Regions from separate parts of the Vibrio cidicii genome, predicted to be linked through region 1. Evidence: predicted binding sites of a transcription regulator. Region 1 holds the regulator's gene; each other region holds the start of a gene.
What was found. Region 1 encodes CRP, which controls carbon source genes, mostly activating them, when cyclic AMP is high. Its sites were predicted from a motif close to TGTGANNNNNNTCACA; they were not measured.
Positions count from the first base shown of each region.

Region 2: the regulator CRP is predicted to act here: its motif matches at 4,285-4,300, upstream of cdd (cytidine deaminase).
Region 3: the regulator CRP is predicted to act here: its motif matches at 5,722-5,737, upstream of ectA (diaminobutyrate acetyltransferase).

Region 1 covers NZ_CP035921.1:1,998,178-2,008,434, reverse strand. Annotated here, with positions in the region: gene EWA64_RS10200 (hydrolase) at 1-381, shown strand, start outside; gene EWA64_RS10195 (YheU family protein) at 425-637, shown strand; gene EWA64_RS10190 (phosphoribulokinase) at 768-1,637, shown strand; gene crp (cAMP-activated global transcriptional regulator CRP) at 1,880-2,512, shown strand; gene EWA64_RS10180 (DUF1338 domain-containing protein) at 2,586-3,377, opposite strand; gene astD (succinylglutamate-semialdehyde dehydrogenase) at 3,558-5,015, opposite strand; gene astA (arginine N-succinyltransferase) at 5,033-6,052, opposite strand; gene EWA64_RS10165 (aspartate aminotransferase family protein) at 6,152-7,363, opposite strand; gene EWA64_RS10160 (aminodeoxychorismate/anthranilate synthase component II) at 7,728-8,306, opposite strand; gene EWA64_RS10155 (NAD(P)/FAD-dependent oxidoreductase) at 8,746-10,017, shown strand; gene EWA64_RS10150 (endonuclease I family protein) at 10,103-10,257, opposite strand, start outside.
Region 2 covers NZ_CP035921.1:3,148,325-3,158,581, reverse strand. Annotated here, with positions in the region: gene cobT (nicotinate-nucleotide--dimethylbenzimidazole phosphoribosyltransferase) at 1-624, opposite strand, end outside; gene EWA64_RS15355 (NAD(P)H-binding protein) at 764-1,252, shown strand; gene EWA64_RS15350 (Rossmann-fold NAD(P)-binding domain-containing protein) at 1,300-1,467, shown strand; gene sbcB (exodeoxyribonuclease I) at 1,603-3,024, shown strand; gene EWA64_RS15340 (CidA/LrgA family protein) at 3,073-3,444, shown strand; gene EWA64_RS15335 (LrgB family protein) at 3,446-4,123, shown strand; gene cdd (cytidine deaminase) at 4,405-5,292, shown strand; gene purT (formate-dependent phosphoribosylglycinamide formyltransferase) at 5,427-6,602, shown strand; gene EWA64_RS15320 (thiopurine S-methyltransferase) at 6,683-7,336, opposite strand; gene EWA64_RS15315 (RelA/SpoT domain-containing protein) at 7,633-8,409, shown strand; gene ihfA (integration host factor subunit alpha) at 8,482-8,772, opposite strand; gene EWA64_RS15305 (isochorismatase family protein) at 9,186-9,827, opposite strand; gene EWA64_RS15300 (NUDIX hydrolase) at 9,847-10,257, opposite strand, start outside.
Region 3 covers NZ_CP035921.1:150,094-160,350, reverse strand. Annotated here, with positions in the region: gene cyoA (ubiquinol oxidase subunit II) at 1-884, shown strand, start outside; gene cyoB (cytochrome o ubiquinol oxidase subunit I) at 888-2,921, shown strand; gene cyoC (cytochrome o ubiquinol oxidase subunit III) at 2,911-3,501, shown strand; gene cyoD (cytochrome o ubiquinol oxidase subunit IV) at 3,501-3,821, shown strand; gene cyoE (heme o synthase) at 3,823-4,689, shown strand; gene EWA64_RS01400 (tetratricopeptide repeat protein) at 4,738-5,610, opposite strand; gene ectA (diaminobutyrate acetyltransferase) at 6,002-6,544, shown strand; gene ectB (diaminobutyrate--2-oxoglutarate transaminase) at 6,569-7,834, shown strand; gene EWA64_RS01385 (ectoine synthase) at 7,848-8,234, shown strand; gene EWA64_RS01380 (aspartate kinase) at 8,313-9,740, shown strand; gene EWA64_RS01375 (leucine-rich repeat domain-containing protein) at 9,857-10,257, opposite strand, start outside.

The DNA of each region.
Region 1 (10,257 bases):
CTACAAAAGCATCACCTACTATCAAATGCGTTGGCGATATCGCCACATTCGATCAAAAAGCTCACTCGCTTATATCAGTTTGACGATCTGATCACCGCGCCACTGCACGGGTTTAAAAATGCGCTCGATTACTACCAGCAGTGTTCGGGTTTGCACAAGTTACGTGAAATCCGCATTCCTACACAGATCATTCACGCCAAAGACGATCCGTTTATGACCGATGCAGTGATCCCCAAATTTGTCTTGCCCGACAACATTGACTATCGCCTGTTTGATCACGGCGGCCATGTCGGCTTTTTAACTGGCAGCGCGCTGCATCCCCGCTTTTGGCTAGAAGAAGCCTTGCCGAGCTACTATGAAAGCTTGGCGGTTTCGGCATAATAGCGCGGCATTTCCTTATTGAGCATAAAGTAAAGAGGTATTTATGATCATTCCTTGGCAAGAGATCAGTGCCGATGCGCTGAGTAATTTGATCCGCGAATTCGTTCTGCGTGAAGGCACTGACTATGGCGAAAGCGAAGTCTCATTAGAGCAAAAAATCGAGCAAGTAAAAACCCAGCTCAAGCGAGGTGAAGCGGTGATCGTTTTCTCAGAACTGCATGAAACCGTTGATATTCAGCTCAAGCAAAAATTTTAGTTGGCCGAGATTTTTACCGCACCTTATCCCATGACAAGCACGTGGAACGTGTTATAGTGGCCAAACGATTGCACATGCCGGAAGCCACATTCCGGCCCGACAGGTAAGTACTACAACGACAGGGTTTGTCATGTCAGCAAAGCATCCAATCATCGCCGTCACAGGTTCGTCCGGTGCCGGCACGACGACAACGTCAGAAGCATTTCGCAAAATGTTCAATATGATGTCCATCAAGCCAGCTTGGATTGAAGGGGACAGTTTTCACCGTTTCACTCGCCCAGAGATGGACGTTGAGATCCGTAAAGCGCGCGAGCAAGGTCGACACATCAGCTACTTTGGACCACAAGCCAACGATTTTCCTGCCCTGTCGGAGTTTTTCCGTCAGTACGGCAAATCGGGCACTGGCGAAGTGCGCCGTTATCTGCACACCTTTGACGAAGCCGTGCCTTACAACCAAATGCCCGGTACCTTCACACCCTGGCAAAAGCTGCCCGAAAACACCGATGTGCTTTTCTATGAGGGGCTGCACGGCGGGGTGGTTGATGGTGAAGTCAACGTTGCGCAGCACGTGGACTTTTTGATCGGCATGGTACCGATCGTCAACTTGGAATGGATTCAAAAATACGTGCGCGATACGCGTGATCGCGGTCATTCGCGCGAAGCGGTAATGGATTCGATTGTGCGTTCAATGGACGACTATCTCAACTACATCACCCCGCAATTTTCACGCACTCACATTAACTTTCAGCGCGTGCCGACGGTGGATACGTCCAACCCACTCAATGCCAAAGGTATCCCGAGTTTAGATGAGAGTTTTGTGGTGATTCGCCTGCGCGGCATCAAGAACGTCGACTTCCCCTATCTATTGGCGATGATCGACGGATCCTTTATGTCGCGACACAATACCTTAGTGGTGCCGGGAGGCAAAATGAGTTTCGCTATGGAACTGATTGTACAGCCAATCCTGCAACAACTGATTGAAACAGGCAAAATTGGCTAAAATTTGAGGCCGGTTCACGCTTACTTTTCATACCGTGATCATGTGCACAATTTTGCGTAGAAAATCCCATTCTCGACACGATTAAAATCAAGAAATCGTTTTCGAAAAAGGATACTATTTCAAACCGAAACACAAGATAGCTTGCAGCATCAATCAAGAGCTCTTATTCTAGCAAGTCAATAACAAGGCTTGGCTAAAATATGGATAGCGGCAAGCGTACCCTGCAGAGGAAGTGAGATATTATGGTTCTAGGTAAACCTCAAACCGACCCAACACTAGAGTGGTTTCTTTCACACTGTCATATTCATAAGTACCCTTCAAAAAGCACGCTGATCCACGCGGGCGAAAAAGCAGAAACTTTGTACTACATCGTGAAAGGTTCTGTTGCCGTGCTTATCAAAGACGAAGAAGGTAAAGAAATGATTCTTTCTTACCTGAACCAAGGTGACTTTATCGGTGAGCTAGGCTTGTTTGAAGAAGGCCAAGAGCGTACTGCTTGGGTTCGTGCAAAATCTCCTTGTGAAGTGGCTGAAATTTCATTCAAGAAATTCCGTCAGTTAATCCAAGTCAATCCAGACATTCTTATGCGCTTGTCGGCGCAGATGGCAAGTCGCCTACAAGTGACCAGCCAGAAAGTCGGAGACTTGGCGTTCTTGGACGTGACTGGCCGTATCGCTCAGACACTGCTGAACCTAGCAAAACAGCCTGATGCGATGACGCACCCAGATGGCATGCAGATCAAGATCACTCGTCAAGAGATTGGTCAGATTGTTGGTTGTTCACGTGAAACCGTTGGCCGCATTCTGAAAATGCTGGAAGAGCAGAACCTGATCTCTGCGCACGGCAAAACCATTGTTGTTTACGGGACTCGTTAATTTCACGCCAGAAATCGACGTTCAAATTGCAAAAAGCCACCCTGGGTGGCTTTTTTTGTTCTCGCGATACGTCTTAACCGTTGGTGCTTTCAAAGATCTTATCTGCCGACGCGGCTACAAAGCCTGGGTACAGATCGCCATTTTCCATCGGGTAGCGTTTGGCAAACTCGTAAAAACCACCGGGAATGATTTCACTGCCTTCAATAAACTGCACTGCCACTTTGTCTGCCATCGTGGAAGATTGCTCCAGCAGCACTTCCGGTGTGCCCTTCACTTCACCACCAATTTCATTGATGGTAAAACCCGCTTGACGTAAGTGATCGTTCACACCTTTCACCGAGTCAAATGCTTTGAGCTGATTGACACTGACCGTAAAGTGGTTCGCGCCGTAACCATGCGCCGCCAACCAAGAGGCATATTCACTCTCTTTTGCCAGCGTTTGATAGTCCGCAAAGCTCAACTCCCACAAGCGACCTGCGGAAAGGAACTCGTGGCCTTGCAGTTGGCTCGTATCCACTTGAGCAACCAATTTTTTCACAATCGCTTGCAGCGCCTCTGAGCATTCATCGATTTTCAACGCACTGATAAAGACTTTAGGCTGAGTCGGATCAGGATGCTCAAAATGTTTGGCCACTAATTTTTTGCTTTCAAACAGATAGTCGCCACACGCTTTGTAGCCTAATTCGATAAACGGCTTCGCCAGCGTTTCAATGCCCAGCGGCTCGACGTTAAACGTTCGTAGCGCGATGTGGTCGTTGATCAGGGCTTCATCCTCTTGCAATAGTCGATGCACTTTTGCCGCGGAAGGACACAGGCGTTGAATATAGTCGTTCCATAGCGATTCAAATAACACAGCTGGCGTCATAACGCCTCCTTGTTGTATCGGTTCACATTATCAGAGTATTGGGAGTGGATTGCGGCGGTGCGTGCAGACATCACCGCCGCAATCCTCAACCTGTGACGTTCATTGTTTGAAAGCAAACAAGCCTGCGCGACTCATGGCTCGAAGCGGCGCAGGTCAGAGACCTAAAGGTCGTTATCGTTATTAAAGTTCAACACCCGGGCTGAGCGTGGCGGGCAGTTCCGTTTGCGCCCCTTCCATTGATGCCATTGGGTACGCGCAATAGTCGGCGGCATAGTAAGCACTCGGACGTAAGTTACCCGACGCACCCGGTCCGCCAAATGGCGCATCACCACTAGCACCTGTCAGTTGGCGGTTGCGATTAACAATGCCAGCACGGATGTGATCGACAAAGTACGCCCACTCGTTATCGTCGGTCGAGACTAAGCCAGCCGACAAACCAAAGCGGGTGTCATTCGCCAGCTCAACCGCACGCTCGAGGCCTTGATAGCGCACCACTTGCAGCAGTGGTCCAAAGTACTCTTCATCAGGCAAATCCGCGATATGAGTGACATCAATAATCCCCGGTGAAACAAAGGCGGCCTCGCCCGCTTTGGCTTCAATTAAGCTTTCACCGCCGAGCGACTGCAGATTGGCCTGCGCGTCTAAGATAAAGCGCGCGGCCGCCTGCGAAATTTGTGGCCCCATAAAAGGCGCAGGCTCGGCAAACGGCTGGTCGACTTTAAGCTTTTGCACCGCTTCCACCAGACGAGTAATGAGTGCGTCGCCTTTTTCACCCAACGGCACATACAAACGGCGTGCACAAGTACAGCGCTGACCAGCACTGATAAATGCCGATTGAATGATGGTGTAAACCGTCGCCTCGAGATCGCCGTACTGCTCTGAAATCACCATCGGGTTGTTACCGCCCATTTCCAGTGCCAGCATTTTGCCGGGTTGACCAGCAAACTGACGATGAAGCAGATGACCCGTGTTGGCGCTGCCAGTAAACAGCAGGCCATCGATGCCTTTGGACTGCGACAAGGCAATCCCAGTCTCTTTACCACCTTGTACTAGATTTAGCACGCCACTTGGCAGACCCGCTTCTTGCCACAGTTTCATCGCAAGCTCTCCCGTCCAAGGCGTTTGCTCAGACGGTTTAAACACCACGGTATTGCCAGCTAATAACGCAGGCACAATGTGGCCGTTTGGTAAGTGCGCTGGGAAGTTATACGGGCCAAAGACGGCCATCACACCCAGTGGGCGGTGGCGCAAGACAACTTGGTTGCCCGCCGCTTCTTTTTGCGACTCGCCAGTGCGTTCATGATAAGCGCGGATCGAAATGGCAATTTTGCCTGCCATTGCCGCCGCTTCGGTGCGCGTCTCCCACAGCGGTTTGCCAGTCTCTTTGGCAATCACTTGAGCAATCTCTTCGCTGCGCGCTTTGACACGCTCGGCAAAGGCCAGCACGTAGGCTTCGCGCTCGGCAAACGTGAGCTTCTTCCAACTCAGAAATGCGTGACGCGCCGCTTTCACTGCTTGCTCGACTTGCGGCTCAGTGGCACCTTTGCCACGCCAAACCACTTGGTTGTCATAAGGCGACAAGGAGGTGAACTCTTCGCCTTGCCCTTCTACCCATTCACCTGCAATCCACTGTGTCATCGTCTTTCCCTTAATCATTACTGCGCTAGCATGCGGACGTATTCGCCATCTTCAACCATCAGAGCCTGTGCCACTTTCGGTGACAAAATCACACTGGACGAGGCTTGGTCATAGGCGGCTTTGGCTGCCGTGGCGCGGAAGTTTTCAAATGAGGTATTGGCTATTAAAAAGTCTTGCGAGCTGGAGTGCTCCGCAACGCGCACTTTCGCTCGCACTGAGTGACGTACCGATTCAATATTACGCAGGTCACACTCCACCGTGGGGCCGCCATCAAAGATGTCAACGTAGCCACGGCTGGTAAAACCTTCTTTCTCAAGCAGCTTGAGCGCTGGACGAGTATTTTCATGCACCACGCCGATCACCGCTTGCGCTTCTGGGCTTAGCAAGTTGATGTAAATCGGCAGCTTAGGCATCAAATCGGCGATGAAGCCTTTTTTGCCGATACCAGTGAGGTAATCCGCCATGGTGAAATCGATGGAGAAGAAATGGTCCTGAAGCCATTGCCAAAATGGCGAGTTGCCATTGGCATCCGACACACCACGCATTTCGGCGAAAATGGTTTTCGAGAAGCGATGCGGATGCTCAGCCATCATCAAAAAGCGGCATTTCGACATCAAGCGACCGTTGAGTCCTTCACGGAATTTTTCCCGCAAGAACAAGGTACAAATTTCACTACAACCGGTGTAGTTGTTGCCAAAAGTGAGCAGCTTCACCACATTGTTGACGCCAAGTTTTGGCGAGGAGTGGACAATTTTGCTGATGTGGTACGAGTAAAAAGGCACGTCCCAGCCAATCGCCGCTTCAATACCTGTGGTTCCGGCAACTTCCCCGCTTTCGGCATCAAAGCCGACCATCAGGTAGCCTTCATCGCCCGGCTCACCAACGTTGTGTTTGGCAAAGCTGTATTCAGAGTGTGTAATTCGATTGGTTAACAGTTCTTCATTAACCGGCAGAGATGTAAATCCGTGTCCCGATTCCACTGCACAGGTGTGCAGTGCGTCATAGTCCGACATTGCAATAGGGCGAACAACTAGCATCAATACTCCCTCCAGATGCATAGAAGGCCCTAGGTTTACTACCTAGGAAGTGATGTAGACGCCCGTCGCTTCCTGGACAGGCGTCTGTTTGAGAGGCGTTTAAACCAGAGTGGCGATTGCTTTATCCAGTTTCGCCAAGCCTTCTTCTATTTCTTGTTTGGTAATCACCAGTGATGGGGTGAAACGCACAACGTTCATGCCCGCCACCAGCACCAGCAGTCCCTCTTTACCCGCAGCAACCAAAATGTCGCGTGCACGGCCTTGCCACTCTTCATTGAGCGCCGCGCCGAGCAACAAGCCTTTGCCACGGATTTCAGAGAAAATCTGATATTTATCGTTAATTTTGCTTAGCCCTTCGCGAAACAGTGCTTCGCGCTCTTTCACGCCTTGCAAGGTTTCTGGCTTGGAGACTTCTGACACCACCGCTTCCGCGACCGCACAAGCGAGCGGGTTACCACCGTAAGTCGAACCGTGCGTGCCCACTTTCATGTGCGCGGCCAGTTTTTCTGTCGTCAGCATCGCGCCAATTGGGAAGCCGCCACCGAGTGATTTGGCAGTGCTGAGAATATCAGGCGTCACACCAAGGCCTTGATAAGCATAAAAATCACCTGTACGTCCGTTGCCCGTTTGCACTTCATCAAAAATGAGCAGGGCATTGTGCTTGTCGCACAGCTCGCGCACGGTTTGCACAAACTCAGGCGTCGGTGGCACGATACCGCCTTCCCCTTGCAGTGGCTCCATCATCACTGCACACGTGCGATCGGAAATGTGCGCTTGCAAGGCATCGATATCGTTGTAAGGCAGATGCGTCACATCGCCGGGTTTTGGACCGAAACCATCCGAGTAAGCCGCTTGACCACCGACGGTAACAGTAAAGAAAGTACGTCCGTGGAAACCTTGTTTAAAAGCAATGATTTCAGATTTTTCTGCACCGTAAACGTCCGCCGCGTAACGACGAGCCAGCTTCAGCGCAGCTTCGTTCGCTTCTGCACCCGAGTTGGCAAAGAAGACGCGCTCGGCAAAACTCACTTCGGTCAGTTTTTTCGCCAGTCGCAGTGCGGGCTCGTTGGTCATGACATTGCTTAAATGCCACAGTTTACCCGCTTGCTCCGTCAGCGCATTGACCATAACCGGATGACAGTGGCCCAGACAACTCACCGCGATTCCGCCCGCGAAATCGATGTATTCCTTGCCGCTTTGATCCCAAATACGTGAACCTTCACCTTTCACTGGGATCATCTCCATTGGGTTGTAGCAAGGCACCATCACCTCATCAAACAAACCACGATCTACTTTCATTTCCACTGTCATTGCACATTCCTTCTTGATACCGCACGCCTAGCAGAGAGCGAATCCAACCGACTGTGACTGGCCGGCAAATATTGTTTTGCATTTAAGCTGATGCGGCATTGTATTTACAATTAATTAACGAATTCAATAGTGAAATATTCTTTTTACAACCCGGAGGAATACCACATAGTCACTATCTATGATTATTTATGCATCATGTTCCGCAAATTATGAAGCATTTTTTTAATCGAGCAACAAATCACTTGGTTTACTGGCAAAATGGGAAGGGAAAAGCAAAAAGTGGCGAATAGTTTTGCACTTCGCCTTGGCTGAAAAAAAGATGAAGAAAATGTTAAGAATGGTGATCAAGATCAGGGTTACGCGCTCAACGGGCGAGGAAATTGGCCAGCAACGCGTGCCCTTGCTCGGTTTTGATCGACTCAGGATGAAACTGCACGGCGTCAATCGGCAGCGTTTTGTGCTGATAGCCCATGATTTCGTCGATACAGCCATCTGCCAGCGTCGTCCAAGCGGTGAGTTCGAAGTCGGCAGGTAAGGTGTCATTTTTGACCACCAGCGAGTGGTAGCGGGTAACGGTGAGTGGGTTGTTCAAGCCGCGAAACACGCTTTTCCCGTTGTGCTCAATGGCTGAGGTTTTACCATGCATGACTTGCCGTGCGCGTACCACTTCCCCACCAAAGGCTTGGGCAATCGCCTGATGGCCAAGACAGACGCCGAGGATCGGCAGTTTACCCGCAAAGTGAGTGATCGCCGCTAAAGAGATCCCTGCCTCATTGGGCGTACATGGCCCGGGGGAAATCACCAGATGGGTAGGTTGAAGATGCTCGATCCCGGCAATATCGATCTCGTCATTCCGCACCACGCGCACATCAGCACCCAGTTCACAGAAATACTGGTAGAGGTTGTATGTAAACGAGTCGTAGTTGTCGATGATCAGCAGCATAAATTTGTCTTAGCCTAGGGTCTGTTGACCTTTTGCGGTTAAATTTTGTTCGAGATAAAAGCGTTTTAATCGCGACGAGAGGTTTGTCGCCTAGTCATTCTAAGCAAAACACCTCTCAACAAAGAGTAAAACGCTTTTAGCCGAACCCTTCGGGCAGCGTTTGTGGCTCCTTTTTGCTGCGTTATCGGCTTATCATGTAGGCCACTACAATTCAAAGCCTCTGCCTTGCACAAAGAACCCACAAACTGCTGCAAAAATCATCTCAAAAGGTCAACAGACCCTAGCGATGAAAACTTTAGCATTCTACGAATCCGGCTTACAGATTCAATCAATAACACGCTTTTCCTTCACTTTATGATCCAGACGACACTTCCGCTTTGGCAGTTCACCATTATTTACCTAAAATTACTTTAGTAATAGCTAATAAAGGGAATTAAAAATGAAGAGAACCATAGTCATTGGTGCCGGTTTAGGTGGCATGTCGGTCGTGTATGAACTCAGACAAAAATTGCCCAGCGATCATGAAGTCATGCTCATTAACGAAGGATCGGAGTTTCATTTTATTCCATCCAATCCATGGGTGGCATTGGGAGAACGCACCAAAGAGCAAGTCGTTTTAGAGCTCACGCCTTATGTAAAAAAATTTAATATTCCTTTCAATGTCTCCGGTGTGGCACATATTGATGCCAAAGCATGCCGACTAAAAACGGGCGATGGTGAAGAATATCATTACGACTATTTGGTGATCTGTACAGGGCCTAAATTGGCGTTTGAAACCGTGCCGGGAGCCGGACCAGAAAATGGCTTTACCCAGTCGATTTGCACGGTTGATCACGCCGTTAAATCCCATCAAGCCTATCAACAGTTGGTTGAAAACCCAGGCCCCGTCATCGTTGGGGCACTGCAAGGCGCAAGTTGTTTCGGCCCGGCCTACGAATACATTCTCTCTCTGGAAAGCCAATTGCGAAAACTGAAAGTGCGCGACCGTGTTCCAATGACCTTTATAACCAGTGAACCGTACGTGGGTCATATGGGATTGGGGGGCGTTGGGGATTCCAAAGCGCTGATGGAACATGAGTTTCGCGAGAGGGGCATCAAATGGATCTGTAACGCCAGAACCACGCACTTTGAAGACGGTACGGCACACATTGAAGAACTCAATCGCAAAGGTGAAGTGGATTTTGAACATCACCTGCCCTTCACCATGGCAATGTTTCTACCACCGTTTAAAGGCGCAGCGCCGATTGCTGCGGTTCCTGATCTCTGCAATCCCAAAGGGTTTGTGCTCACCGACGAATATCAACGCAGCCCTGTCTATCCTGAAATTTTTGCGGCAGGCGTGTGTGTAGCCATTCCTCCCTTGGAAGAAACACCGGTTCCTGTTGGTGCACCAAAAACGGGCTTTATGATTGAATCCATGACGACGACGATTGTAGAAAACATTCTCAGCCTAGAAAAAGGCGAACAGATGCATACCAAACCGACCTTGAACGCACTATGCCTTGCTGACATGGGAGATAAAGGCGCGGCCTTTGTTGCCCTACCACAGAACCCCCCACGTAATACCAACTGGACCGGGATGGGACAATGGGTGCATTTAGCCAAAATCGCCTTCGAAAAGTATTTCCTCTACAAAGTGAAAAAGGGCACCAGCGAGCCAATCTATGAGAAGTACATTTTGAAAGCAGCAGGCATTGAACGCACTAAGTGAGTGTTAAACAGAGAAGTAATGGATGGGTGGAGATAGGCCAGCATGCGCTGGCCTTGGATAGTAAGGGTTATATCCCGTTCGAAATCTACTGCGTACAATCTTTGCGGAAGATAGACTCAGCCCAGTGTGGGTTATCTACAAACGGGTTGCGGTTACCCTGAATCTTCTGGATCTTGGCGTTGCGTTCGAACTCGAAATTGTCCACCGGATCTTGGCTGTTCCACTCCAGCAACACACACA
Region 2 (10,257 bases), 1.2 Mb from region 1:
CAATGACAACTGCTCTGCAGAAATGCCAGTCCCTTTACCGACACAGTGATCCACTTCATGTCCAGAGAGCGCGCTCAGCAGCGCCGCAGCCGAACTGGTATTGGCAATGCCCATCTCGCCAAACATCAATAAATCCGCCCCGAGCATACAGCGCTGCTTAACAATCTCTGCGCCATTGCTTAAACCTTGTTCGACTTGCTCAAGACTCATCGCCGCTTGCTGGGCAAAATTGTGCGTTCGATCGCCCAAGCGACGTAACAGTAAATTGGGTGCAGCCTGCTCCACCGGATACAAAATGCCACAGTCGATGACCGTCAGTTCAATATCGTTGCCGCGACAAAAACAGTTGATCGCCGCACCACCAGCCAAAAAATTCAGCACCATCTGCTGTGTCACTGCGCTGGGCGCGATGCTCACCCCTTCATCCGCGATGCCGTGGTCACCAGCAAACAGCAACATTTGCGGTTTACGCAGTTCAATCTCCACCGCCGCTTGGCTTTGGCCCTGACTTTGGATGAGTGCCAGTTGCAACGCCACTGTCTCCAATTGACCGAGAGCGCCAAGCGGCTTGGTTTTGTTATCGATAATGTGTTGAATTTGCGCGGCAAATTGTTGATCTAACATGACGTCCTCTGTCTTAAACTGACGGGAAAAAGAAGTGACTTAGTGTAACCTCTAGCGACAGCGGATCGCTAGCGCTAAGCTAATGATAGTAAAGACGACTTGCTGAACACTATGAGCGGCGAATCAATTAGGAGTAACGATGAGTATCAATCAGGACAATCACTGCGTAATCATTGCTGGCGCGACTGGCTTGGTTGGCTCAAGGCTACTTCAGCACATTTTGCAGCACGACGCGATTAGCACCGTCTACGCATTAAGTCGCCGGCCGCCACAGGTCGAGCATACAGGCAATGGTAAGGTACATTTACTGCTCGATCCTGAGCTCAAAATTACCGCTTGGGAAGAAAGTTTACCAAGGCCCACCATCGGGTTTATCTGCTTGGGCAGCACGCGAAAGGAAGCTGGCAGCCGAGCAAAACTGCGACAGGTGGACTTTGAACTTGTCTGTCATGTAGCGCAGAGTATGAAGGTGCTTGGCGTGTCCAAGTTGGCCGTCGTCTCCAGTTTGGGCGCGGATGCACATTCTCCATTCCACTATCTAAAGTGCAAAGGACAGATGGAAAATGCATTGATGCAGATGGAGTTTGAACAAATGGTGATCGCCCGGCCCGGCCCGGCCCTTTGCTAGGAGCGCGAGAGCAGCAACGCCAAGACGAAAAATGGCTGCAATGCCTGATGCGACCAATCACCCCTTTGCTGCGTGGCCGGCTACACAACTGGACACCCGTCAGCGCAGACACGGTCGCCGAAGCAATGCTTTATCGCACCTTCAGCCATCCTCATCGCAAAATAGAGATTTTGCATAAACTTGAGATGGAACAGTTGTTGTCACAGTTTCGCTAGGTTTTACGCTGCGAGTCGGGTGTCTGACCGTTTGATGCTCTTTGCCCTTTCTGCGCTTAAGCGCCTGCGAAGTCGTTGCCAGCGCTGGCGTGCAATGGTCTAATACACCTTTTGCAGCTCTCAATGGTACGCCGGATGCACCAGGATAATCAGCCTACATTCTTCTTTTTTGATTATGAAACTTGGGGAGTAAGCCCCGCTAAAGACCGCCCTTCCCAGTTTGCGGGGGTACGCACCGACGAAAATTTCAATGTGATTGGCGAGCCGCTGGTTATCTACTGCCGATTGCCAAGCGACTATCTTCCAGCGCCAGAAGCGGCCTTGATTACCGGCATTACCCCGCAAAAAGCGATGCAAGAGGGGCTGTCTGAGCCCGAATTTATTAGCAAAATCCATGCAGAGCTGTCAAAACCCAACACCACTAGCCTTGGCTACAACAGCATTCGTTTTGACGACGAAGTCACTCGCTATACCTGTTATCGCAATTTCATTGATCCTTATGCGTGGAGTTGGCAAAACGGCAACTCGCGTTGGGATCTGCTGGATGTGATGCGCGCTTGTCACGCCCTTCGCCCAGAAGGCATTACTTGGCCGGAAAATGATGAGGGCTTTACCAGCTTCAAATTGGAGCATCTGTCCGTCGCCAACGGCATCGAACACAGCAACGCGCACGATGCGATGGCCGACGTTATTGCCACGATTGAGATGGCCAAAAAGCTCAAAGCGGCCCAGCCGAAACTGTTTGATTACTTTTTCAACATGCGCCATAAACGTAAGCTGAATGCGCTGATTGATATCGTCAACATGACCCCCTTGATGCACGTATCCGGCATGCTTGGCCGTGAATGTCAGTACACCAGTTGGGTGGTGCCTTTGGCTTGGCATCCGACCAATAACAACGCTGTGATCGTGATCGATTTGGCGAAAGATCCACAGCCGCTGTTTGAGCTAAGCGCCGAGCAGTTACACGAACGCCTTTACACCAAGCGAGAAGATCTTGACGAGCTGCTGCCAGTACCAGTGAAATTGGTGCATCTCAATAAATGTCCCATTTTGGCTCCTGCGAAAACGCTGACAGCAGAAAATGCGGCGAATATTGGTATTGACCGCGAGCAGTGTTTGGCCAACTTAGCGCAGATACGTCAACACCCAGAAGTGCGGGAAAAATTGGTGCAACTTTTTTCCATTGAACGCGAGTTTGCCGATAGTGATGATGTCGACAGTAAGTTGTACGACGGTTTCTTCTCACCAGCCGATCGCGCCGCGATGGATATTATTCGTCAAACCGAGCCAAACAACCTCGCTGCGCTCGACATCACCTTTAACGACAAGCGCATTGATCCGCTGCTGTTTCGTTATCGTGCGCGTAACTATCCGTGGACATTGAATGAGAGCGAACAACGTCGCTGGGCCAACCATTGCCGAGAGTACTTCGAAAGTCGTATTGAAGAGTACATGCTCAATTTGGAAAACTTGGTGCATGAGCACGAAAGCGATGAAAAGAAAATAGCGATATTGAAATCGGTTTACCGCTATACTGAGAGCTTGATCTCATAATTATCGAGCGCCATACGGCGTTGACTTAGCAGTGTGTTTCTACTCAAGATGAAATTCTCTTTGAAAACCCTACTTGACCTGATGTTGTCATTTGGCCTTATTTTTCTTTCGCTCAACATCGGCATGGCGATTTCCCACTGGCTAGAAACCTCCATTCCTGCCAGCGTGATTGGCATGCTGGTGCTGTTTCTCGCCATGGCGAGTGGGCTGGTCAAAGTCGAGTGGGTCAAGCCGGGCGCAAGTTTGTTGATCCGCTACATGATTTTACTTTTCGTGCCAATCAGCGTGGGTTTAATGGAGCATTTCGATCTGTTACTCGCCAACGCGCTACCCATTTTAGCCAGTGCGATTGGTGGCACCTTGATCGTTTTAGTCAGCCTCTCTTGGCTACTTGATCGCGTTTTGCATAAGGAGAGCTGATATGTGGTTACTGGTTACTCTCCTGGTGTTTTTCTTTGCCCGCTGGCTGGCGATAAAAATCAACAAGCCGTTGGCGAACCCTTTGCTGATCAGCATCGGTATTTTGATCCCGCTGCTTACTTATCTGAAAATCCCGTTTGAACGCTATTACGCCGACAACCAGTGGATCAGTTACATGCTGCAACCCGCAGTGGTAGCACTGGCTTATCCGCTTTACGAGCAGTTGCCGCAAATCAAAGCCAATTGGCGCATCATCACTTTCGCTTGCCTGATCGGCAGTGTGATGTCGATGATGACCGCGACCGCTATTGCTGTGCTGTTTCACGCCGACATCACGCTAATCGCCAGTTTGCTGGGGAAATCAGTCACCACACCGATAGCGATGGAAATTTCCAGTCAGTTGGGCGGCGAAGCGGCGGTTGCTGCCATTCTCGTGCTGCTGGTTGGCTTATTTGGCGCGATTCTCGCCTATCCTATTTACAATCTCATTGGCATAAAACACCCGATTGCACGTGGTTTAACCATGGGCACGGTGTCACACGCACTCGGTACCGCGACCTGCGCGGAGAAGCAGCCTGGAGATGCCGCATTTTCTTCACTTGCTCTGGTCCTGTGCGGCGTGATTACCTCGATTCTCGCACCCTGCTTCTTCGCTTTAGCCATTTGGGCATATCACTAATGGTCAGGCCCACTCTCGGGCCTGCACCTGTTGATCTTAAACCGTCAATCACTCGCTAAAATGGCAATATTGGTGTTAACTGTAGACTTTGAAAGATAAAAATCGCATTGGGAAAAACTGCGACCTCGTTAACAGTTATTTTCAATGCAATCGAATACATGTGTGAGCTCACTCTAACTATGCAACGTGCAAATTCGTTGCACCCTTAAATGTGAGATGTATCACTGTAGGTTTTTGTCGTTCGCATAGAATATCCTTCCATGCAATAACAAGGATTCATCATGAAGAGTCGTATTGAACAAGCGCTAGCAAGCGCACCGGCATCAATTTCTCAATACCTTGCACCTATCGTTTCAGACGACCATTTTGACGCGACCCTTTCCAAACAGCAGTTCGATGAACTATTGGAAAAGACAGGACTGGCAGACAACGAACTGCGTGTCGCGCTGTTGCCTTTCGCTGCGGCTTATTCTTACGCCCCTATTTCAGAGTTCTATGTTGGCGCGATTGTTCGCGGTCTATCCGGAAAGCTCTATTTTGGCGCGAACATGGAATTTAATGGCGTACAACTGGGCCAAACCGTCCACGCCGAACAAGCGGCGATCAGCCATGCGTGGATGAAAGGCGAAGAAGGCATTGCTGACATCACCATTAACTTCAGCCCTTGTGGACACTGCCGCCAGTTTATGAATGAGCTCTCTACGGCGAAAGTGCTGAAAATTCAGCTACCTCAGCGCGACGAGAAAGTACTGCACGACTACCTGCCCGATTCTTTTGGCCCGGCAGACCTTGGCATTGAGTCCGGCTTGATGACGAAAGTCGATCACGGTTTTTCCACTGACGAGAGTGACGAGCTGCTCAAAGCGGCCATCTCGGCGATGAATCGAAGCCATGCGCCCTACACACACAACTTGAGCGGTGTCGCTCTGCAAGTGCGTAGCGGCAAAACCTATCTGGGTGCTTATGCGGAAAACGCCGCTTTCAATCCTAGCCTCCCACCGCTGCAAGTGGCCTTGATGCAACTGCTGCTTGATGGTGAACGCTTCGACAACATCCAGTCGGCGGCTTTGGTCGAGAGCCACAAAGGCAAAATCAGCCACCTTGCGTGCACCCAATCTACTCTTGAAGTAATCAACCCTGATATTCCGGTGACTTACCTCAATATCTAATCCATTTCCGTTTGCCCTGTTTTACACAGGGCTTTCTTTTGCCCGCACCAGCAAACGTTTGCTTTGGCAGTGAATTTGGGTATCATCCCTCGCTGATTATCTTACTGCTCTCACTCTCTAAGGAAAAACAAACTATGTTCGGTACAGCTACCCGTGAAGGAGCAACTCGTGTACTACTGCTGGGTTCAGGCGAGCTCGGCAAAGAAGTGGCGATTGAGTGTCAACGCTTGGGTCTGGAAGTGATCGCCTGCGACCGCTATGCAGATGCTCCCGCCATGCAAGTGGCCCATCGCAGCTATGTGCTTAATATGCTCGATGGCGACGAACTGGAAAAAATCATTAAAGCGGAAAAGCCCGCCTTCGTCGTACCAGAAATTGAAGCTATTGCTACCGATAAACTGGTAGAGCTAGAGGAACAAGGCTTAAACGTGGTGCCTTCTGCCAAAGCCGCCAAACTCACCATGAACCGCGAAGGCATTCGCCGCTTAGCGGCTGAAGAATTAGGGCTAGTCACCTCACCGTATCGTTTTGCTGATAACTACGAAGAGTTTGTCGCTGCGGTTGAAGCGGTCAACATCCCGTGCGTGGTTAAGCCCGTGATGAGCTCTTCTGGCAAAGGGCAGAGCGTAATCAAATCTGCGCAAGATATTGAGAAGGCTTGGCAATACGCACAAGAAGGCGGCCGCACTGGCGCAGGGCGTGTGATTGTCGAAGGGTTTATCGATTTTGATTATGAAATCACTTTATTGACGGTAAGAGCCGCTGATGGTGTGCACTTCTGTGCGCCGATTGGTCATCGCCAAGAAGATGGCGACTACCGCGAATCTTGGCAGCCACAAGCCATGTCAGAAAACGCGCTTAAAGCCGCAGAGTACGCCGCTGAAGAAGTCGTCAACGCCTTGGGTGGCTACGGTATTTTTGGTGTTGAGCTGTTTGTCAAAGGCGACAAAGTGATCTTCAATGAAGTGTCACCTCGCCCTCACGATACTGGCATGGTGACCATGATTTCTCAGGAAATGTCGGAATTTGCCCTGCACGTACGCGCCTTTACAGGAATGCCGATTGGCAAAATCGTCCAGTACGGTCCTTCCGCATCAGCGGTGGTACTTGGCAACGGCAAATCAGACAATATCCGTTTCGATGGGATTGCCGATGCACTGGAAGCGCCGCAAACACAGTTGCGTTTGTTTGCCAAGCCGGATATCGACGGGCGTCGTCGCCTTGGGGTTGCCCTCACTCGTCGCCAAAGTTTAGAAAAAGCGATTCAAGGCGCAATAGACAGCGCGAAAAAAGTGAAAGTGATTTACTAAACTAAGACCGTTTCAAGCGATACCATTTGCACGAATGAAAAGGGTTGGCATTTCGCCAACCCTTTTTGCTTTCGACTCAATTAGGCAGTAGCTTCAATCAAGTAAACATGCTCAGCAAAACGGCTTAACCCTTTTTGCGCAATTTTCGGATGACGTTCATCGGCAATGTCGTCAAACAGATGTGTCACCTTCATACCCGCGAAAAGACGCTCTACTTCGCTTTGTGCAACGCTAAAAGGCGGTCCTGACATCTCTTCTTGCGGATAATCCAAGGTGATCAACAAAATCCGCCCACCCGGGTTTAATAGCGAACGCACTCGCTGCACGTATTCAAGCCGCATCTCTTGGGGCAGCGCAATCAGGGCTGCGCGATCGTAGACGATATCGGCTTTGGAAAGCGGCGCCGTGAAGAAATCACCAGCATAAATGGCGAGTTCATCAAACTGATACAGCTCATGCTGGCCTGACAGTGTGGTCACCGTCGGGGTGTAAAAGTGCTCTGCAAAAAACGCCCGAACGGCAATGTGGCTGAGCTCCGCGCCTTCGACTTGGTCATGTTTTGTCGCCAGCCAAGCTAAATCTTCCGATTTACCACACAGTGGAACAAGTACCTGATCACTGCGCTTAGGCTTTGTTTCCTGCCAAAAACGCACCAGCAACGGATTAACGTCTTCTAGGTGGAAACCGATATGATTAGCGGCCCATTTGCCGTGCCAAAACTCTGGATCTCTCATATTATCTTTCTTTTAAAGTGACTTTCGCCCTAGCCTAACCAAAAAGAAGCGCTGAAAACAGAAAAATGTTAGGCCATTCACCTTGTGTTAATCGAACAACGTTAAATTGGCTACTGAACAGAAACGACGACATCGAGGTCAGTAACCATAACAACGTGATTTGCAACACAGTTACACAAGGTATTGACTCTTAGGTCTTGTTTTTCGTCATCACACCCCAATTAATTAGATAGCTTGATTTGTGTTTTAGCCTTTAGTTACACCGTTTACTAGGACAAACAAGTTAAGGAGAGTGAATGAGCTTGCTTCTTCGTACTACCGCATTGATGCTTTTATTACTGAGCCGTGCCCCCGCATTTGCGGCTATTCCCAATGCTCCATCAAATCAAGAAGAGCCGCGTGCCAACAGCCAAGGTCAAGTCTCTTCTAAACTTTTCCGTCACAGCCTGAGTGGTTTATACGGTATTCAATCAACTCACACCCAACCGACTCAACCCTATAGCGACTTCGATATTCTTTATAGTAAAGCGCACCAAGCCCAGCTTGAGTTGGAAACCATTGTCAAAAGTACAGCCCTGCTGACCGATACTCACCCCTACTTCGCCGGAGTAAAATCGGCGCAACGTGCTAAAGAGAAAATTGCGTTAGAGTTGAACGGAGATGCAAGTCGAATCACAGACTTGGCTCGCGCAACAATTGTAGCCAATGACGTAGCTAGCTTAGTGAGTGTTTACGAGGTGTTATCACGAGAAACTCGCGTTGTGAAAGTGAAAAACCGCTTCAAGACGCCAGCCGAGTCAGGCTACCGTGATTTGAACCTGTTGGTGCGTTTGCCAAAAACCAACCTAGTGGCCGAAGTGCAACTGCACTTAAAAGCGATTGCGGATGTGAAAAGTGGCCCAGAGCACGATCTGTATGAGCAGATCCAAACCATAGAGCGCCAAGCTTCGGCAGCTCAGCGCGACTTAAATGAAATGGAGCTGGCCGCAATCAAACAACTGAGAAACCAATCGAAAGACCTTTACCAACAGGCTTGGCAACCTTATTTGACGACACATCTAGAAGCGGCGTAAAACACTGGGTGAAATGGCCAACTTAAATAGACAAAGACCACACATTGCGTGGTCTTTGTATTTGAAAATCGATTAAGGCTTTATATTCTCAACTCTGGCTTTCAATTTTTGCCCTGGACGGAATGTAACAACACGTCTGGCTGTGATTGGAATGTCTTCGCCTGTTTTCGGGTTGCGGCCAGGTCTTTCATTCTTATCACGTAAGTCAAAATTACCAAAACCTGATAGTTTCACCTGCTCGCCGTTTTCTAGTGCTTTACGAATCTCTTCAAAAAACACCTCAACCGTTTCCTTGGCGTCCCGTTTACTGAATCCAAGTTTCTCAAACAGGTTCTCTGCCAAATCGGCTTTTGTGAGCGCCATAAAAACTTTCCTCAAAGCTATGTTAAACCTTGCTACACCGTAGGTAGCGCCAAACCAATTTGCCCTACCAATCAACAACATATCGGGCTTACATCGGAAAGTGTATGCCAAGCTTCTGATTTACGCCAACTTTTTATTTGATCTAAATCTCGCCGTGCTACGAAAAATCCCACAGTTTTAGGTTGGTTTTTGAAGGATTACAACAAAAAAACTAATAAAGCATTCACTCATAAAGATGTTTTCACCAATAAAGTAGAACTTATCAGCAAATAAATCTATTTGATATTTTCGATATCAATGGATTGTTTTTTGTTCACCAAGGAAAAACTTCTTACTTAATCAGTAGCTTGTGTTAGCAACCTAATGCACATCATCACCCCACCTCCCAGTGATTTATGTCAAAATCACTGGCTTCAGAGCAGTTCAATTTGCTCTGCATCTTGAACACAAGTCACACCCAAAGCACACAACTGTTCAATCACCGAGGGGGCCGATTCAGCAAAGACAGCTTTAGTGGCGGCTAAGTTCAACACAACGCGAAAGCCCGCTGCAATCAATTGTTCAATCGATTTTTTTACACAAAAGTCGAGCGCTAAACCACCAACGATCACCGTATCAATTTGATTGGCGCGCAAAAACTCAATACCACCCGTGGATAATTTTTCGGCCTGATCGTGATAAAACGCGCCATACGGATGCGCATCTGGATCGATACCTTTGTTGATCTGGAAGTCGTATTCGCGCACCGCAGGAAGCCCCGGAAGCAGCTCGACACCCGGCGTGCCAACCACACAATGCGGGTTCCATTTGATGTCCACTTCCGGCAAGCCCACTGGCTCAAGCATGTTGGCGGGCGTTTTTGCTTCCCACGCTGCGCCCGGAGGGTGCATATCACGCGAAACGAGCTTCAGTTTCGCTTTTTGATGGTTGCGTGTCAGCTCATCAACAATCTCTAGCGCCCCAGCGACGGGCAACTCCGACGGACATAACTCGCTAAACCCCTTTTGCGGGTCCACATCTAATGCGGCTGTCGTTGCTCTGTTAATACGAATCATGGTGATTCTCCTCGTTGGTCTAACGTAGACAAGTTTGAAAATAGGTCACGTGTTTATCTGCCAAACTATAAACTTGGGCTGGTTTGCCACCTTTGCCTCTACTACTGGCGGCTATCTTATTGGCACTTTCAATGACTCCCGTATCGATAAGGCGCCGCTTAATGGTCATGCGATTGACCTCCACACCAAACTGGGCATACGCAGAAATGATGTCAGAGACGAGAAACTCTTTCTCCAAAGCAAACAGCACCACCGAAGTGTATTCAATCGCTGCTCTGAGTTTTGTCCATGCCAGCTTAATCAAATCGGCATGGTCAAAGGCCAACGCCACTTCACCGTTTAAAATCCGCTCGAGCGCAAACCAACCCAATTGTTTGTCGCACAAGCCACAATTATCTATCTGTTCGACATTAGTTTTATTGAGCAGCGC
Region 3 (10,257 bases), 1.4 Mb from region 1:
ATATACGCATCTTGCCGAGGGCTGGGCTTGCTATTGTCGCGCTCATGCTCTGCGGATGCGATTATGCTTTGCTCAATCCGAAAGGCGCTATTGGTGTACAGGAAAAAGAGTTGATCATTACAGCTCTGTTGTTGATGCTCATTGTGGTTATCCCCGTGATCCTAATGACTATCTACTTCTCCTTTAAATACCGTGCAGCGAATACGGAAGAAGAGTATGCACCTGAATGGTCTCACTCGACCAAAATTGAGGTGGTGGTATGGACGATCCCTATCATCATCATCGCGGTGCTTGCCACCATCACTTGGCGTTCTACCCATGATTTGGAGCCCTCAAAACCGCTGGTCAGCGATGTCAAACCGATGACCATCGAAGTGGTCTCCTTGGATTGGCAGTGGCTGTTTATCTACCCAGAGCAGCATATCGCGACGACCAATCATGTTGTGTTTCCTAAAGATGTGCCTATCGAGTTTAAGCTCACCTCAGACAACATTATGAACTCCTTCTTCATTCCAAGTTTGGGCAGCCAGATTTACGCGATGCCAGGTATGGTGACGCGCCTGCACTTGATTGCCAATCATGATGGCGATTTTGATGGTGTTGCCGCGAGCTACAGCGGTGAAGGGTTCTCGCACATGAAGTTTACCGCGACCGCAACGGCCGATCAGGCGAGCTTTGATGCTTGGGTTAACCAAGTGAAATCGAGCCCTGAACAATTGCCGGATCTGCCTGCATACAAGGCGTTGGCGCAGCCAACTATTGATGCACCAGTGAAGTACTTCTCCACTGTCGTCCCCGAACTGTTCGCCAACGTGGTGACTCAGTATCCGGGCTCAATGAACGCGAGCTTTGATGCGGCTTGTCTGGTCGAAGATGAAGGATAACCCATGTTTGGTAGATTAACGCTTGAATCGATTCCGTATCATGAACCTATCATCATGATTACGTTGGCCGTGGTTGCCCTGGCGGGTCTTGCAGTGGTGGCTTTCGTCACCAAAGCAGGCAAATGGCAATATTTATGGAATGAATGGTTTACCTCGGTAGATCACAAAAAACTGGGCTTTATGTACATTGCCGTTGCGATGGTGATGCTACTACGCGGTTTTGCCGATGCGGTAATGATGCGTAGCCAACAACTGCTTTCCTCGGCAGGCGAGGCGGGCTACTTACCGCAGCACCACTACGATCAGATCTTCACCGCACACGGTGTGATTATGATTTTCTTTGTTGCCATGCCGCTGGTGATTGGTCTGATGAACATCATTGTTCCACTGCAGATTGGTGCCCGTGACGTTGCTTTCCCATACCTAAACAACTTGAGCTTTTGGCTGTTTATGGTTGGGGTGGTGCTGACCAACTTGTCGCTTGGTCTCGGTGAGTTTGGCCGTACGGGTTGGCTGGCGTATCCGCCGCTGTCTGGTATTGATGCCAGCCCAGGCGTCGGGGTCGACTACTGGATTTGGGCGCTGCAAATTTCCGGTGTGGGAACGACGCTCTCTGGGGTGAACTTCTTTGTCACCATTTTGCGGATGCGTGCGCCATCCATGCCGATGATGAAGATGCCTGTGTTCACTTGGGCTTCTCTCTGCTCTAATATTTTGATCATCATTTCGTTCCCGATCCTGACCGTGACGATCGCGCTGCTGACGTTGGATCGCTACCTCGGCATGCACTTCTTCACCAATGACATGGGCGGCAACATGATGATGTATGTCAACCTGATTTGGGCTTGGGGCCACCCAGAAGTGTACATCCTTGTGCTGCCAGTCTTCGGCGTGTTCTCGGAAGTGACCGCGACATTTGCGCGTAAGAAACTGTTTGGTTACACCTCTTTGGTGTGGGCAACGATTGTGATTACTGTGCTGGCTTTCGTGGTTTGGTTGCATCACTTCTTTACCATGGGTTCTGGCGCAAACGTAAACGCCTTCTTTGGTATCGCTACCATGATCATTTCCATCCCGACTGGGGTGAAAATCTTTAACTGGCTGTTCACCATGTACAAAGGCCGCATCAAATTCACCACGCCAATGCTTTGGACCGTGGGCTTTTTGATCACCTTTACCATTGGTGGTATGACTGGCGTATTGATGTCTGTACCGGGCGCTGATTTCGTGCTGCACAACTCGGTATTTTTGATTGCGCATTTCCATAACGTGATCATCGGCGGGGTGGTGTTTGGCTGTTTCGCTGCGATAACGTACTGGTTCCCGAAAGCGACCGGTTTCACGCTCAACGAAGCGTGGGGCAAGCGTGCATTCTACTGCTGGATTATCGGCTTCTGTATGGCCTTCTTGCCGCTGTATGCGCTCGGCTTTATGGGCATGACGCGTCGTATCAGCCAAGATCTTAACCCTGAGTTCTTCCCTCTGCTGGCGATTGCCGCAGCAGGTACGGCGGTGATCGCGCTGGGCGTTTTGTGCCAGTTCGTGCAGATTTTTGTCAGCGTTCGCGATCGCAAGCAGAACCTTGACCTGACTGGCGACCCGTGGGATGCACGTACGCTGGAGTGGTCAACCTCTTCTCCACCGCCATTCTATAACTTCGCCATTTTGCCGAAAGGCGACGAGATTGATGCTTTCTGGTATCAGAAGCAGCGTGGTGAGTTTGATCCAATGAACGAGGTCGAGTATGAGCCAATCCACATGCCGAAAAATACCCCAACGGGGATGTATGTTTCCGCGTGGGCAATGGCCTTTGGCTTTGCGATGATCTGGTACATCTGGTGGCTGGCGGCGGCAAGCTTGGTCGGCATTGTGATCACCTGTATCAGACATAGCTACAACGACGACGTGGATTACTACGTGCAAGTGGACGAAATCAAAGCGATTGAAGCTGAGCGACGTGCAAAATGGGCACAAGCGAAGCAGGCTCACAACGCGCCAGAGAAGAAAGATGAGATGGAGGTGACCTATGCACGCTGATGCTCACACTCACGATCACCACGATACCGGTGGCAACAAGCTATTCGGTTTCTGGATCTACCTGATGAGTGACTGCATTCTGTTTGCCACTCTGTTTGCCACTTACGCCGTGTTGGTTTCTGCCAATGCGGGCGGGCCGATCGGCAAAGATATTTTTGAATTGCCGTTCGTTTTCACCGAAACCATGTTACTACTGCTGAGCAGTATCACCTTTGGTTTTGGCATGATTGCGATGAAACGTCGCGATGTGACGACGATGAAGCGTTGGCTCGCCATCACTTTCTTGCTCGGCTTGGGCTTTATTGCCATGGAGATCTACGAGTTTCATCACCTGATTGCAGCAGGGTTTGGCCCGCAGCGCAGCGCGTTCCTCTCTGCTTTCTTCACGTTGGTGGGCACACATGGTCTGCACGTGAGCTTTGGTTTGATCTGGCTGGCGGTGTGCTACCACCAACTGAGCACTAAAGGTCTCAATGCCATGATGGAAACGCGTTTCCAATGCTTGAGCTTGTTCTGGCACTTCCTCGACATCGTCTGGATCTGTGTCTTCACCATCGTTTACCTGTTAGGAGTAATGTAATGAGCAATCAACATGCAGATACAGGTGCGCGCGATTACGTAAAAGGGTTTGTGTTTGCACTGGTTCTAACCGTGATCCCTTTCTACTTTGCGTGGTCACAAAGCCTGCCACAAGCGGTAACCTACGCTGTGCTCCTTGGCTGTGCTGTGGTGCAGATCGTCGTTCACTTTGCCTACTTCCTACACATGGAAGTGAAAAGTGAAGATGGCCGCTGGAACATGGTCTCCCTAGTGTTCAGTGCGATTGTGGTGCTTATTCTGGTCGCAGGCTCTCTGTGGATCATGTGGCACTTGCATCAAAACATGATGTTAAAGGTGTGAGATGCTGAAAAGTTACCTGTCTATTACTAAGCCAGGCATCATTTTCGGTAATCTGATTTCCGTTGCAGCGGGGTTTTTCCTCGCTGCAAAAACGGAAGGCGCAAACTGGGGACTGATGGGGCCAACCTTATTTGGCGTAGCGCTGGTGATTGCCTCTGGCTGCGTGATCAACAATATTTTTGATCGCGATATCGATGTCAAAATGGCGCGTACTGCGAAGCGCGACTTAGTGTTGGGTAAAGTCAACAGCGACCACGCGTTTGTCTACGCTTTGGTGATGCTGCTGGCGGGGACCGCCACCTTGTATACCTTGGTCAACCCACTCTCGACGGTGATCGTGCTGCTTGGCTACGTGTTTTACGTCTTTTTCTACACCATGATCTACAAACGCACCTCAGTGTACGGCACGCTGGTGGGCAGCATCTCTGGTGCCGTACCGCCACTGGTCGGCTATTTAGCCGTGACCAACTACATTGATATTGAAGCCGTACTGCTGTTTGTCTTGTTCAGCCTGTGGCAAATGCCGCACTCCTACGCTATCGCCATGTTCCGTTTAAACGACTATCGCCAAGCGGGCATTCCGGTATTGCCTGTGATTGACGGGATTGAAAAAGCGCAGCGCCACATGAAAGCGTATGTGGTGGCGTTTGCCGTTGTTGCGCTCGCCTTGTTTGCTCTTGGCAGTGCGGGGTATGAGTATCTGGCCGTGGCGTCGTTGGTTAGTGGCTATTGGCTTCTTGTCACCTTTAAACCTGTGACGCAGCAGAATTACGAAAGCTGGGCGCGCTCGGTGTTTAAAATTTCGCTGCTGGTAGTGATGAGCATCAGCGGTGTGTTAGGCATGGAGCTGTTGCCGCTCTCGATCTAAACTTTCTGCTTTTACAGGGGCGCAGCGTGTTCCGCTGCGCCCATTGCTTTATTCCAAGTTACCTTCTTGCGTCATTCTCTCACTATTGCGACTCAACAGACGGTCGAAATGCGGATTGCCCTGCAAGCTTTCTAAATCGGGCTCGTTGTTGATCAAATCGCGGATGGAAGGGCTGGCGTCAATCGCACGTTGCAGATCTTCAATCGCTTGCTCTTCTACCCCCAATCGCGAATAGGCACAAGCACGTTGGTAGAGCGCCGGGCCGTTGGTGTTGTCCATCTCCAGCACGCGATTACATAGGCTCAGTGCCCAGTTGTATTCTCTGATCTCCATCGCAGCGTCGGCTTTATAAGTTAACGCTTCCAAATCGCCCGGGCGAATGGCAAGAATTTCATCGTACACATCGATTCTTTGCTCTGCGGTAGGCATGCTTTGTGCGCGCAGCCATAAATTGTGGATCTCGTTGATGATCTCAATTTCTCGGTTGTTTTCGCTGATGATGCGAGTTTTGCGCTTCAAATCTCGTTCAAGCGCGATGAACTTCTTTTCGTATTTTTCTGCAATGGTTTCCAAACGCTTGTCGGCCATCTCTTTGGTGTTGTGCTTGAATTCACGCAGCGATTGCCAACCGACAAAAGCGATCAGCGACGCAACCCCGGCGATAATGTAGAAAAAGTAGGTGACCGTGACGTTGGCATAGTTGAGTGATTTATCCGCCACCGACAGCTCGCGATCGGTGATCTGTACCGTTAGGCGTCTTTCCAAATCCTGCTGGTCTTGGCGCAGCGCTTTGAGTTCATCCAGTATGTACCTTTCCATCAGTGGTCGGTCGAGCAGTTCGCTTTGTGAATAGCTTTGCTCTTCTGCGATGGCTGGCACGAGCAAGCTCATCAGCGCGATCAGAGTGAGTAAAATTCGCATATCGATATCCAATTGTTTTGTCTTGATTGTTTTCTGAGAGTGGCCCCTTCTGATTAGGATAATAAATTTAGAGTACGAATTATTTTAAAAACGGACAACCATCCTGTTAAGTGTGATCAAGGTCACGAAATGAGGTGTTTAACGTTAAGGTATAAAGGATTTTTCTGAGTAATCAAGCCAATTAGAGAATCTTCCCTCATCTCTTAATGAGCGTTTTGTTGTTAGATTAAAGTTTTGTGTTCTAATTATTTAGTTTGCGTTTATGGGTTATTTTATGTGATAATAATCACGTTTTTGGCGATGAAAAGGCCATTTATTTGCTTTTTAACCGCCGATAATGGCCATAATAAATAGGAATTTTAATTAGAGCTCGATGGAAATGTATCTGCATATGATTACTTCTGCTCCCTGGGTGATGTACCCTGAAATTGCACAACACTCAGCCAATAAATGGACCTTTAGACAACCGAAAGTGACCGATGGCGATGCGATCTACAGTTTGATCGCCGATTGTCCGCCACTGGATATGAACTCATCCTACTGCAATTTTCTGCAATCGACCCACTTTCGCCAAACCTGCATCGTTGCCGAACACCAAGGCGATGTCGCGGGTTTTATCTCCGGCTATCAGAAACCGGAAGAGCCTGACGTACTGTTCGTTTGGCAAGTTGCGGTGGCGCCTCGCTATCGCGGTAAGGGCTTGGCATTTCGCATGCTCGACAAGCTACTCAATCGCCAGCAGCTTAAACAGGTTCGAGCGGTCGAAACCACCATTACCGAACAAAATCAAGCCTCTTGGGCGCTGTTTGAAAAGCTGGATGAGCAGCACGGCAAACGAGGCAAAGTAACTACTTTTCTCGATGAAGACGCCCATTTTAAAGGCAAACACGATACGGAATACCTCTATCGTATTCCGCTAGACACTCCTCAATAAATAGGAATCAAAAACGGTCTCAACATGGATATTTTTACTCAGCAAGAATCCAACGTTCGTTCATATTCAAACCACTTTCCGGTGGTCTTTCACAAAGCTAAAGGGTGTTGGCTGGAAACGGAAAATGGAGAGCGCTACTTAGATTTCCTTGCCGGTGCAGGATCTCTCAACTACGGCCACAACAACCCTGTGCTAAAACAAGCGCTACTCGAATACATTGAAATGGACGGCTTAACCCACGGGTTAGACATGCACTCCAGTGCCAAAGCCACCTTTTTGGACACCTTCCAACGCATAATTCTGCAACCTAGATCGCTTAACTACAAAATGCAGTTTACAGGTCCAACGGGGACCAACGCGGTGGAAGCGGCGCTAAAACTGGCGCGTAAAGTGAAAGGCAGAAGCAATGTGGTGGCTTTCACCAATGGTTTTCACGGCTGTAGCGCAGGAGCGCTGGCGGCGACAGGTAACCAGCACCATCGCCAAGGCGCGGGCATGACTTTGCCTAACATCACTCGTATTCCGTTTGAAGGCTATGCGGGTGTCGACGGGCTGGCGCTGTTTGAAACCATGCTCGGTGACAACTCTGCGGGTATGGATAAACCAGCGGCAGTGCTGTTAGAAACCGTGCAGGGGGAAGGGGGCTTAAACGCCGCGTCGACCTCTTGGCTTAAACGCCTTAGTGCGCTCTGTAAGCGCCACGATATTTTGCTGATTGTCGATGACATTCAAGCCGGTTGTGGTCGCACAGGGACGTTTTTCAGCTTTGAACCAGCGGGCATCGTGCCCGATATGGTGACGCTGTCGAAATCGCTCAGCGGTTATGGTTTACCGATGGCGGTGCTGCTGCTCAAACCAGAGCTTGATGTTTGGAAACCCGGTGAACACAACGGCACGTTTCGCGGTAATAACCACGCCTTCGTCACCGCGACCAGCGCGCTGGAAATCTACTGGTCGAATGATGACTTTAGCCGTCACATTCAGCAATGTGCCCAGCAAGTGAGTGACGTTGTCACTCGGACGGTGCAGCGTTTTCCGGAACTGTTCGTACGCCAAAAAGGGCGAGGCATGATGAGTGGTATTGAGTGCCAAAACGGTGAAGTTGCCAGAGCCATTGCTGCCGACTGCTTTGAGAAAAGAATGGTGATTGAAACCGCCGGGCCAAATGATGAAGTGGTGAAGTTTTTCTCACCTCTGACCATCACCGAAAGCGAGCTCAAACAAGGGCTAGAGATCTTCGAACAGGCGGTCGAATCCGTCGCAGCCAGCCATTTTAAAAACGTCGGTTAACTAAGGAAGAACAATGATTGTAAGAACGCTAGAAGAGTGCCAAAACAGCGAACGTCGTGTGGTCGCACAAAACTGGGAAAGTGTGCGCATGCTACTTAAAGACGACAATATGGGTTTTTCGTTCCATATCACCACGATTTATCAAGATAGCGAAACCCATATCCACTACAAAAACCACCTTGAATCGGTGTACTGCATCAGAGGTGAAGGCGAGATCGAAGTGGTGGGTGGCAAGACCTATCCAATCAAACCCGGCACCTTGTACATCCTCGATCAGCATGACGAACATTTCCTGCGCGCCTACAAAGACAAAGAGATGGTGATGGCGTGTGTGTTTAATCCGCCAATCACTGGCGCAGAGGTGCACGACGAGCACGGCGTCTATCCGCTGGTTGACTGATTCAACCTTGAAGTGGAGCGCCTTGCTGTTCCACTTCTTCTCCCTCTCCCCACGTTAGTAACTAACCAAGGAATCTTCATGATTTATACCGTAGAAAAAATCGGCGGTACTTCAATGACAGCGTTTGACGCTGTGTTAGACAACATCATCCTGCGCCCCGCCAATCCTTACCATCGTGTGTTTGTCGTTTCGGCTTACGGCGGCATGACTGATGCGCTCCTCGAAGGCAAAAAAACCGCCAAACCGGGCGTTTACCAACACATTGCCAAGCGCAACGACGAGTGGCAGGAGTCGCTGTGTGAAGTGGAGCAGCGCATGCTGCTGATGAATGAAAACATCTTTGCCGATCCGATGAATCGACTGCGTGCTGACAAATTTATCCGTTCGCGCATCGCTGAAGCGCGTAACTGCATTACCAATATTTTAGAAACCTGCCAGTATGGGCAGTTTTCTTTGCGCCACTATTTGCCGCAAATTCGCGAGTTTCTCGCCTCAATTGGTGAAGCGCATAGCGCGTTTAATACTGCGCTCAAGTTAAAAAGCGTCGGCATCAACGCGCGTTTTGTCGATCTCTCGGGCTGGAATACCGAAGAACCCAAATCTTTGGATGAGACGATCAACACGGCGTTTGCCAGCATCGACCTGACACAAGAGCTGCCAATCGTCACGGGCTACGCGTACTGTAAAGAAGGGTTGATGAGCACCTACGATCGCGGTTATAGCGAGATGACCTTTAGCCGTATTGCCTCACTCACCAATGCTGATCTGGCGGTGATTCACAAAGAGTACCATTTGAGCTCCGCCGATCCGCGTGTGGTAGGTCCGGGCAAAGTGTTACCCATTGGCCACACCAACTATGATGTTGCCGATCAACTGGCGAATTTGGGGATGGAAGCGATCCACCCTAATGCGGCGGCGGGTCTGCGTGAAAGTGGCATTGAACTGCAGATCAAAAACACTTTTGAACCTGAACATCCGGGCACGCTGATCTCGGCAGACTACGTACCACAAACGGAGAAAGTGGAGATCATTGCAGGTAAAGAGAAGGTATTTGCTCTGCATCTTTTTGACCAAACCATGGTCGGTCAGGTGGATAATGTCAGTTATGAGTTGATGGAAATCATCTCCGAGGCACGAGTGAGTTTGATTGGTAAAGAGATGAACGCTAACTCAATCACCTATTATCTGGGTGGCAGTGCAGAAAATCTTAACCAAGTGCTGTACAAAGCGGAAAAGCGCTACCCCAAAGCGTCGACAAAAGGGCGTATGGTGGCGTTGATTTCCGCCATAGGTTCGCAAATGGATACCAATAAAACGCTGGCCAAAGGGGTGAGCTGCTTAATGAGTAACGGCGTGACGCCAGCAGCACTGCACTCGTCCATGCGCAACGTCAATGTGCAGTTTGTGGTCAGTGACAAAGAGTATCGCAAAGCGATCTGTGCCCTGCATGAGACGTTTTTTGAAACGAAAATGGCCGCGCCAATCAAAACCGAACAGGTGGCATAAGCCGCCTAGCCACAAGGTTCATCCAGATTGTGCTAGTAAAATAAGGGAGGCTTGCCTATCGCAAGCCTCCCTTATTTGATGGTGCATGGTCAATGTGTTTCAGCCGTAAAGCACGTTTACTGTGACTGCTGGTGGCAAAAACTGGCTACGTTTAGATCTCCGCGGGGCAGCGTGGAAAACAGATGCCCAGATTGCGCAGCAAACTCCGCTACTTTCTCTTGCATCGCGATGCTGAACTGATGGTTTTCAGCCACCAAACACCAGAAGCCGCTTGATACTGCCAACTCAAAATCGCTGATCGGCGTGTTGGAGATATCCAGCTCTCTTAGCTGGAGCAGCTCACCAATATCTAGGCTGGTCAAGGGGTTATTGTTTAGTTCCACTTCAAACACGTTAATCGCCTTAACCACATCCACACTTTGCAACTGATTATTAGCTAAAGAGAGGTAAGTGAGTCGGCTGCCTTCTGGCAATGTCACGCTTCCTAACTGGTTGTCGTTTGCGGTCAGCTCAAAGG